Regions from separate parts of the Amycolatopsis sp. NBC_00345 genome, predicted to be linked through region 1. Evidence: riboswitches for the same ligand, from Rfam matches in the RefSeq annotation. Region 1 holds a riboswitch; each other region holds the start of a gene.
The links. A riboswitch is a leader RNA that binds a small molecule or an ion and turns the genes downstream of it on or off. The one in region 1 is predicted to bind S-adenosylmethionine.
Positions count from the first base shown of each region.

Region 1 (3,265 bases):
ACCTCGGCGGGCGCCAGCCGCGCCGTGGCCTGCAATGTCGCAGCGACCTCACCCTGCACTGCCACCGCGACGTCGTAGGCCCGGTGCGGATCCGGCGCCGCGGCGCGCTGCGCCCCGATCAGCACCAGCTCGGCGAAACCCAGTAAGGCCAATGGAAACGCGTACCGCGGCGGTCTCCCCATGCGGGGAGCCTAGCGGACCGGCGCGACGCTCAGGCGCAGAACGGCGGCAGCTCGCGCGGGTCCCCGACGGGCGCCCAGCGGCCGTCCACCTTCTCGTACTGCCAGCGCGCGCCACGGGCGGCGATCTGGCGCAGAGCGAGCACCACGCGGTCGACGTGCTCCGCCGTGCTGCCGAGGCCCAGGCTGACGCGCACGGCCTGCTGCCCGTCACCGCCGGCGACGCCGATCAGGCGCTTCGTGGCGACGTGCGCGCAGAAGGCGCCGTCGCGGACGCCGATGCCGTATTCGGCCGACAGCACCGCGGCGAGCCAGCCGGGCTCGAAGCCGTCGACGACGAAGCTCACCGTGCCGACGCGGTCGACCGGCGCGTCGAACAGCCGCAGCTCGGCGCAGCCGGGGATGCCGGCCAGGCCCTTGCGCAGCCGCTCCAGCAGCTCGGCCTCGTGCTCGCCGACGGCGTCCCACTGCGCGGCCAGCTGCTCGCACGCGACGCCGAGCGCGTACACGCCGACAGTGTTCGGCGAGCCCGCTTCGTGCCGCTCCGGGCCGGAGTTCCAGACCACGGCCTCTTCGGTGACGAGCTTGGTCGCGCCGCCGCCGGCGAGGTACGGCTGGGCGGCGCGCAGCCAGTCCGCGCGGCCGATCAGCGCGCCGGCGCCGAAGGGCGCGTACAGCTTGTGGCCGGACAGCGCGACGTAGTCCACGTCCAGCTCCCGCAGCGAGATGCGGCGGTGCGGCGCGAGCTGCGCGGCGTCGAGCGCGATGCGGGCGCCGTGTTTCCTTGCCACGGCGGCGATCTCGGCCACCGGGAGCAGCTCACCGGTCACATTGGACGCTCCGGTCACCACCACCAGCCGCGGGCCCTGCGGGCAGTCCGCGAGCGCTTCGTCCACAACGGACACTGCCGCGAGCCGCGTGCGCGGAAGGCTGACGCGGCGGACGTTCCGGCCGCGCCACGGCAGCAGCGCGGCGTGGTGCTCGGTGTCGAACACGACCACGGAGGTGTTCTTCGGCAGGGCGCGGGCCAGGAGGTTGAAGGAATCCGTGGTGTTGCGCGTGAACACGACGGTGTCGGTGCCGCGCGCGTCGACGAAGCGGCGAAGGATGTCGCGGGTGCGCTCGTAAAGCCGCGTCGAGACCTGCGACGCGAAGCCCGCGCCGCGGTGGACGCTCGCGTACCAGGGCAGGAACTCGTCGACGGCCGTGCGCACCGCGTCCAGGCACGGCGCGCTGGCGGCGTGGTCGAGGTTCGCGTAGCCGATCTCGCCGCCGGTCACCAGCGGCACCCGCAGGCCCGCGCCGGCGACGGCCGGGATCCCCTGCGGCGCAACGGTTCCAGCGGCGTCAGTGGTGCCCGTGGTTTCGGCGGTGCAGGTGCGATCGAGGGCGAGAGTCATGAGGGTGCCTCCTCGGCAGTCCGGGGGACCCCCGGCGAGGGGCCCGCGCTTGCCTGCCGCACGACGCGACCGGCCTGGTCCTCACCCGGGGCACCCCACCGCGGTAGGAGGGTTGCCGGCCAGCAAGCCGGGGCTTCGCGCTGGCACTCATGACCTGTTTTCGAAGGTAACCGAACGGAGTGGGTTCGAGCCAGCCCCGTCCCGCGATCTGAGACCGCGGTCACACGTTCGGCGGACTGTTACGGGGTGTCGCGGAACCGGCCGGGCAGCTGGACGAGCTGGCGGTCGGCCAGGTGCGTCGCGGTGCCGTCGTACTGCTCGGCACCGGCGGTGAACTGCCAGCCGCCGATCTCCTTGCCGTCGACGGGCTGGCCGTAAGCCGCCGCGACGGTCGAGGTGAGGCGGGCGTAGGAGACGTTGTCCCAGTCGCCGATGGCGGCTTCACGGTCGTTCGCTTCACGATCGCGGGGTGCGGCTTCGCGATCTCCGGGCGCGGCCTCGCGATCGCCCGGCGCGGCGGCGGTGGCCGGGGCGGCGGGCAGGGTCCAGAGGGTGAAGTGCACGTGGGCGCCGGTGCTGCTGCCCCCGCACGGGAGCGCGTTGCCGGTGGACCCGAGCGGAGCGCCGGCCTCGACCTGCTCACCGTCGGTGACCTGGATGGCCTCCATGTGGTAGTAGCCGGTCCGCCAGCCGCCCGCGTGGTCGATGGTCACCCAGTCGCCGCCGGAGCAGTGCTGCAGGTGGACAGTCCCGGCCAGCGGCGCGCGCACGGTCCGGTCGGCGGGGCTGAAGTCGATGGCGTTCTTGACGCCATCGGACCCGTCGTCGGAGTGGATGCCGGCCGAGTAGACCTGCTGCCCCAGCGCGAACGGGAACGCCATCGCCGGGAACGCCGTGGCCGGGGATGGCACCGTCGGGGACGGCGCCGACTCGGCCGCCGCGGGGCCCGCGAGCAGCACGCCGGCTGTCAGCGTCAAGACGGCGGCAGCGGTGGTCGTGGTGCCCCAGCTCCGAAGTTTCGTCACCCTGCGTACTCCTTTGGGTCAGCCTTCCCCCGTTCGATGGAGTCGAACGGGCGGAGGTTAACCCGAAAGGGCGACATTTGGGAATGATCACTGCGAAATTCGCGTGAAACCGAGGTGTGGTGCCGCGGACGGGTGGGGGGCGCTCGCCGCGAGCCGACCTGCGGAGGTTCACCTCACCCCGTGGGCCCGCGGGCGGTGATCAGAACGCACTGGTCGGCGACGTGCGCTCCCCCGCTCGGGTCAGCGGCCGGGCTCATCACACCAGCAGGTCAGCCGCCCAGCTCCCGCCGCCGGCGGGTCAGCGGCCGTCTTCCCCACGCCAGCGGGCCAGGCGCCCGGCGCGGTCCACGGCGCGGATCCGGCGCTCCACCGCCTCCCGGACGCTCGCGGTGGTCACCACGAGGAGCTGGTCGTCCACCTGCAAGCGGCTCGTCTTCTGCGGGGTGAAACCCGCGCCGGCGCGGACGATCAGGCTCACCGTGGCGCCGGCGGGCAGGCCCAGCTCCGAGAGGTACACCCCGTGCAGCTTCGAGCCCTTCTGGATGCGCACCTGCAGCAGCTCGGCGCCCAGCTCGTCCAGCGGCGCGGCGTCCACCTCGATCTCGTGGGCCTCGGCCGGCTTGGCGAGGCCCAGCAGCCGGGCGAACGGGCCGAGGGTGGC
Region 1 is NZ_CP107995.1:4,645,808-4,649,072, forward strand. It holds gene OG943_RS20490 (hypothetical protein) at 1-182, opposite strand, end outside; gene OG943_RS20495 (aminotransferase class V-fold PLP-dependent enzyme) at 212-1,579, opposite strand; SAM riboswitch class IV at 1,620-1,734, opposite strand; gene OG943_RS20500 (M23 family metallopeptidase) at 1,819-2,604, opposite strand; gene OG943_RS20505 (potassium/proton antiporter) at 2,903-3,265, opposite strand, start outside.

Region 2 (3,265 bases), 450 kb from region 1:
CGGGTGCTCGCGCCGGGCTGGCCGCCGCCGGGCTGGGCGATGGTGGAGTGCGACGTCGGGCAGGGCGACGCCTTGGTGCTGGCCACCGCCGAGCCCGGGCGGGCGGTGGTCGTCGACACCGGGCCCGAGCCGGGGCCGGTCGACGAATGCCTGCGGCGGCTCGGGGTCGACCGGGTGCCGCTGGTGGTGCTGTCGCACCTGCACGCCGACCACACCGGCGGGCTGGCGTCGGTGTTCGAGGGCCGGGCCGTCGGGGCGATCGCGATCGGGCCCGGCCGCGCTCCGGGCTGGGCGTGGCAGCAGGTCTCACGCGAGGCCGCGCGCCGGGGCGTGCCGTTGCTGGAACTGAGCCAGGGGCAGCGGCTGTCCTGGCCGGGGCTCGCGCTCGACGTGCTCGGCCCGCGCTACGTCACGGCGCGCTCGCCCGCGGAGCAGGACGGCACGATGATCAACAACAGCTCGGTCGTGCTGCGGGCGGAGACACCCGCGGGCCGGGTGCTGCTGCCGGGAGACGTGGAACTGGCCGCGCAGGCCGACTTGCTGGCGGAAGGCGCGGACCTGCGGGCCGACGTGCTGAAGGTGCCGCACCACGGCTCGAGGTTCTCGGTGCCGGGCTTCCTTTCGGCGGCAGCGCCGCGGGCGGCGCTGGTGAGTGTGGGCGCGGGCAACAGCTACGGCCACCCGAGCCAGTCCACTATGGACGTGCTGAAGACCTTGGGCGCGCTGGTGACCCGGACCGACGTGGACGGTGACACCGCGGTGCTGCCCGGTGCGGGCGGGCCGGCGATCGCCCGCCGTGGCGAGGCCCGTGGGCCACCCCGCTAGGTCGTGCGCCTGTAGTGAAGGACTCCTTGCCTACTCTCAAGGTAGGCAAGGAGTCCTTCACCGCCGTGGGGAAGGGCTCAGAAGCCGAGTGCCTTGCTGACCGCTGCGGCGGACGGCGGCACGGTCGCCTTCGGGCCGATGCGGCCCTCGACGGCGTCCAGCGTCTTGAGGCCGTCGCCGGTGATGAGCAGCACGGTCTCGGCGTCGGGGTCGAGCTTGCCGGTCTCCACCAGCTTCTTCGCGGTGGCGACGGTGACGCCGCCCGCGGTCTCGGTGAAGATGCCCTCGGTGCGCGCGAGCAGCCGGATGCCCTCCACGACCTCCTCGTCGCTGACGTCCTCGATCGCGCCGCCGGTGCGGTTGACCACGTCGAGCACGTACGGGCCGTCGGCCGGGTTGCCGATCGCGAGCGAGCGGGCGATGGTGTCCGGCTTCACCGGCTGGACCACGTCGTGGCCGGCGCGGAACGCCGCCGAGACGGGGGAGCAGCCGGTGGCCTGGGCCCCGAACACCTTGTACGGGCTGGCTTCCACCAGGCCGAGCTGGCCGAGCTCGCGGAATCCCTTGTCCACCTTGGTCAGCTGCGAACCGGAGGCGATCGGGACCACGATCTGCTCGGGGATGCGCCAGCCGAGCTGCTCGGCGACCTCGAAGGCGAGCGTCTTCGAGCCCTCGGAGTAGTAGGGGCGGACGTTGACGTTCACGAACGCCCACGAAGCGTGCTCGGCGGCCAGCTCGGTGGCGAGGCGGTTGACGTCGTCGTAGTTGCCGTCCACCGCGATCAGCGCGCCGTCGTACACCGCGGTGGTGAGGATCTTGGCCCGCTCCAACGTCTTCGGGACCAGCACCACCGACTGCCAGCCGGCGCGCGCGGCCGCGGCGGCGACCGCGTTGGCCAGGTTGCCGGTGGACGGACAGGCCAGCACCTCGAAGCCGAACTCGCGGGCGGCCGCCAGCGCGACGGCGACCACGCGGTCCTTGAACGAGTGTGTCGGGTTGCCGGTATCGTCCTTGACCCACAGGCTCTTGAGGCCCAGCGCCTTCGCGAGCCGGTCGGCGCGCACGAGGCGGGTGCCGCCGGGCTCGGTGTTGGGGATCTCCTCGACGTTCGAGGGCACGGGCAGGAGCTTCTTGTAGCGCCAGATGTTGTTCGGCCCGGCTTCGATGTCCTCGCGGCGCACGCGGCCGAAGTCGTAGGCGACCTCGAGCGGCGAGAAGTCCTCGGCGGACACGAACTCCGGGGCGAGCGGCTGCCGGTGGCCCTCTTCCTTCGACACCAGCTCGACGGCGGGACCCAGGTCCACGGTCTTGCTGGCGGAGGTCGTTCCGAGGGTAACGGTCATCACGAGGTTCCTTCCTCATCTTCCCCGCCGAAGCGGGCCGGAATTGGCACCGTGGTCGTCAGCTATCCCGCGATCGCGGGATGACAGGCTGTACGCCGGTTGCCGGGGCTTCGTCGGGCCGTTCCCTCTGCCCCTCTGGATGAGCGGTATTCGATTGTCGGCGCGCCGTCGCGGGCGCTGCCTCGGCTACACCGTACGACATGGTGATCGCCTCGTGCCACGGTGCCCGCCCACATCACCGGGGCGGGCCTGCCGCCGGACGGGTGAGAGGATGGCCGGGTGACCACCGCCCCCGCGCCGCTCCAGCTCGTCATCGGCGAGGAAGAACTGCTCATCGAACGGGCCGTCCGGGCCGCGCTGGACGCCGCGAGGGCGGCCGACCCGACGGCCGATCTGACGCGCAACCGGGTGTCCGAACTCACACCGCCGGTGCTGGCCGAGCTGGTGAGTCCTTCGCTGTTCAGCGAAGGTCGGGTGATCGTCCTGGACTCGGCGCAGGACATTTCGCAGGACCTGGCCGACGCCGTGCTGGCGTACATCGCTTCGCCGGCGGACGGCATCGTGCTGGTCGTCGTGCACAGCGGCGGGGGCCGGAGCAAGGCGGCGAAGGCGCTGCCCGCGGCGTTGAAAAAGGCGGGCGCGGAGATCATCGAGTGCCCGAAGCTGACGAAGCCCGCCGAGCGCGAGTCGTTCGTGCGCAACGAAGTGCGCCGCTCCGGCGGGAAGATCGACGCCGCGGGCGTGATGGCTCTGCTCGACACCGTCGGCTCGGACCTGCGCGAGCTGTCCTCCGCGGCGACGCAGCTGGTCGCCGACGCCGGGGGCGTGGTGGACGAGCAGGCGGTCCGCCGCTATCACACCGGCCGCGCCGACGTGACCGGCTTCGCAGTGGCGGAGAAGGCCGTGTCGGGCGACCGCGGGGCGGCACTGGAGTCGTTGCGCTGGGCGATGCAGCTGGGTGTCCCGCACGTCCTGGTCGCCGACGCGCTGGCGGACGCGGTCCGCACCGTCGCGCGCGTCTCGGCGGCGGGCCGTGGCAACCCGAACCAGATGGCGGGCGAGCTGGGCATGCCGCCGTGGAAGATCCGCAAGGCGCA
Region 2 is NZ_CP107995.1:5,100,730-5,103,994, reverse strand. It holds gene OG943_RS22695 (ComEC/Rec2 family competence protein) at 1-825, shown strand, start outside; gene thrC (threonine synthase) at 903-2,168, opposite strand; SAM riboswitch class I at 2,181-2,314, opposite strand; gene holA (DNA polymerase III subunit delta) at 2,448-3,265, shown strand, end outside.
Region 2: another riboswitch for S-adenosylmethionine. It lies ahead of thrC (threonine synthase); the one in region 1 lies ahead of OG943_RS20495 (aminotransferase class V-fold PLP-dependent enzyme).

Region 3 (3,265 bases), 2.2 Mb from region 1:
CGCCCGTCCCAAACTCTCGGACGCGCGATCCCTTTGCCCGGACGACGGTCCCTGAAGGCCACCATGAGGGCGTAGTGGTCCCTCATGGTGGCCTTCAGGGGCGTCAATGTCCCTGAAGGTGGCCTTCAGGGACATTGTCGGAACGGTCAGGCGGCGGCGACACCCTGCGGGCCGCGCGCCGTGTGGGTCACGTAAGCACCGCGGTCGGCGATCCACGCCAGCGCGGCGTCGGCGCGCTCACCGCGGACGCCGAGGCGGAAACGGCCGATCGGGGTGTCGCCGATGCGGGTCAGGCCGCCGCCGATGGTGGCGAGCTCGACGTCGAACCGGCCGGCCGCCTCGGGCAGCAGCGCGCCCACGGAGGCGAAGCCGATCAGCACGACGTCGGCCGCGCGGTCGTACTTCGCGGCCTGCGCCCGGGTCGTCTCGATCGCGGGCAGCACCGCCTGCGCGGTCCAGCTGCCCGGCGACGCGATCAGGTCGAGCACCGTGCCGCGCTCGACGATGGCGCCTTCTTCCAGCACCGCGACGTCGTCGCAGACCCGGCGGACGACACCCGCGTCCTGCGTGGTCACCAGCACGGTCACGCCCAGCTCGGCGCGCGCCCGGTCGAGCACGGCCAGCACGGCGCCGGCCTCCTCCGGGGCGACGCCCGCGGTCGGGTCGTCGGCGAGCAGCACGGCAGGGCCGGCCGCCAGCGCCTTGGCGACGGCGACGCGGCGCAGCTGGCCCTCGGTCAGCTCACCCGGGTGCTGACCGGCCCGGGCGGTCAGGCCGACCAGGTCGAGCAGCGAGCCGACGCGGCTGCGGCGTTGCGGGCCGTCGACGCCCAGCTGCTCCAGCGGGGTCGCGATGTTGCCGGCCACGGTGCGCTCGGCGAGCAGCTCCGGCTTGGTGCCGACCACACCGAGCTGGCGGCGGACCTCACGCAGCCGACGGCCGTCGAGGGTGCCGGTGTTGAGGCCGTCGAGCCGCACGACCCCGCGGTCGGGGCGCTCCTGCAGCGCGATGCAACGGGCGAGGGTCGACTTGCCGGAGCCGGCCGGGCCGACCACGCCGAAGAGCGAGCCTGCCTGCACGTCGACGCTCACGTCACGCAGCGCGGCAACCGGATTTCCGTTGTGGGGGAAGGATTTGGACACGTTTTCGACAGTGATCACAAAGGGCTCCAAGGAGGGGCGCAGCACCGTTCACGGGCGCGCCGGGCGTCACCGATAGACCGTCCATAAAGGACGGCGCTCAAGAAGAAGCGGAAGAGAGGATCAGGCGATGACCATGGAGCGTCGACACGCACATACCGAGCGGCGACCTTCGTCGACTACGCGCCGCTTGGTGAGCAGGAGCGGGCGGGCTACCCTCTTCATCGGAAACAGCCTCCATCGGTCCTGGCGGTAGCACCTGCCCTGTGGAGGGTGGTTGCTGCGACTTCGGCGAGCCAGGTCTCTCAGTCGCTCGGGATGGACGTACCGAGTAAAGCCGATCCCATTGGGTGAACGCAAGCGCGTTGGTGCAGATCACACGAGTGGTGGCGTCCGCATACCGGAACACGGCCTCCTGCATCGCGGACCGTGAGGGCGGTTCACCGGTCGGGCCGCTTGACAGGATCGGCCGCGCCCCGATACCGGAGCCGCCGGGAGATTCCCCTGTGGACGGTCAGGAACCCTGCATGGACGGCGCCTTCTTACGCCGCTCGTCGAGCACCACGAGCAGCGCGAACGCCACGACGATCACGCCGGCGGCCACCACGTAGCACCAGGGCGCGTCCAGATAGTTCGAGAACGCCAGCCAGCTCGGCTTACCCTCCCCGAACGCCTTGGACAAAATCGGCACGACGCCCGCGCGGACCCCCACCACGCCGACGACGACCTCCCACAGCCGGTACCAGCCCTCGTTCATGTCCCCTCCTAATGATACGTCTGTATCAGATACACTCGTACCATACCAAGAGGGAGCACCATGGCCAAGCGGGTGGACCACGACCAGCGCCGGCGTCAGATCGCCGAAGCGGTCTGGCGGATCGCGGCCGCGCGTGGCCTGGATTCGGTGAGCATGCGCGAGGTGGCCGCCGAGGCCGGCGTCTCGCTGCGGCTGGTGCAGTACTACTTCGAGACGAAGCACAACCTGCTCGTGCTCGCCCTGCGATACCTCCACGAGCGCGGCGAGCAACGGGCGCAGGCCCGCATCGCGGAGCTGCCGGAGGACAGCGTGCGCGGTGTCCTGCGCTCCGTGCTCACGGAGCTGCTGCCGCTGGACGAAGAGCGCGCACAGTCCCTACGCGTCCACGCCGCGTACTTCAGCCGCACCCACAGCGATCCCGAACTGGCGAAGGTCTTCCTCGGTGAGGGGACGCCGATCGAAGACCTGGTGACCGGGCTGCTGTCCGCGGCGGCGCTCGGGCCCGGCGCGGACCCCCGGCACGAGGCGAACCTGCTCGTCTCGGGCATCACCGGACTCGGGCTGGACCTGTTGTACGACCGCTACCGGCCCGACGAGGTCATCGCGACGCTCGACTACCACCTCGACCGGCTGTTCGGCACGGCCTGACGCGGGTCAGGCCGGACCGCGACGGCCCGGTTCAGACCTGGGCGGCGAGCCGCGCGAAGGCGTGGACGTCCAGCTGCTCGCCGCGGGTCCGCGGGTCGATGCCCGCGGCCGTCAGCAGCTCGCCCGCGCGGTCGGCGGACCCGGCCCAGCCCGCCAGCGCGGCGCGCAAGGTCTTGCGGCGCTGGGAGAACGCGGCGTCCACGAGGTCGAACAGGGTCTTGCGGTCGATGTCGGTCACCGGCGTCGCGGCCCGTTCGAAGGAGACCAGGGCCGAATCGACGTTCGGCACCGGCCAGAAGACGTTGCGGGGCACGGCGGCCACCTTGCGGGCCGGGCCGTACCAGGCGAGCTTCACGCTCGGCACGCCGTAGATGCGGCTGCCGGGGCCGGCGGCCATCCGGTCGGCCACCTCGGTCTGGACCATCACCAGCCCCCGCTGCAGCGAAGGCAGCTCGGCCAGCAGGTGCAGCACCACGGGCACCGCGACGTTGTACGGCAGGTTCGCGACCAGCGACACGGGCGCGGCCGGCAGATCGGCGGCCCGCAGGCGCAGAGCGTCGGCGCCGAGGACGGAAAGACGTTCGGCGGCCTCGGGCGCCCGCTCCGCCGCGGTCCGCGGGAGGCGCGCGGCCAGCACGGGATCGATCTCGACGGCGACCACGTCCGCGCCCGAGCCCAGCAACCCGAGGGTCAGGGAGCCCAGCCCGGGCCCGACTTCGAG
Region 3 is NZ_CP107995.1:6,851,111-6,854,375, forward strand. It holds gene OG943_RS30685 (methionine ABC transporter ATP-binding protein) at 147-1,160, opposite strand; SAM riboswitch class I at 1,374-1,464, opposite strand; gene OG943_RS30690 (hypothetical protein) at 1,654-1,896, opposite strand; gene OG943_RS30695 (TetR/AcrR family transcriptional regulator) at 1,957-2,544, shown strand; gene rsmA (16S rRNA (adenine(1518)-N(6)/adenine(1519)-N(6))-dimethyltransferase RsmA) at 2,576-3,265, opposite strand, start outside.
Region 3: another riboswitch for S-adenosylmethionine. It lies ahead of OG943_RS30685 (methionine ABC transporter ATP-binding protein); the one in region 1 lies ahead of OG943_RS20495 (aminotransferase class V-fold PLP-dependent enzyme).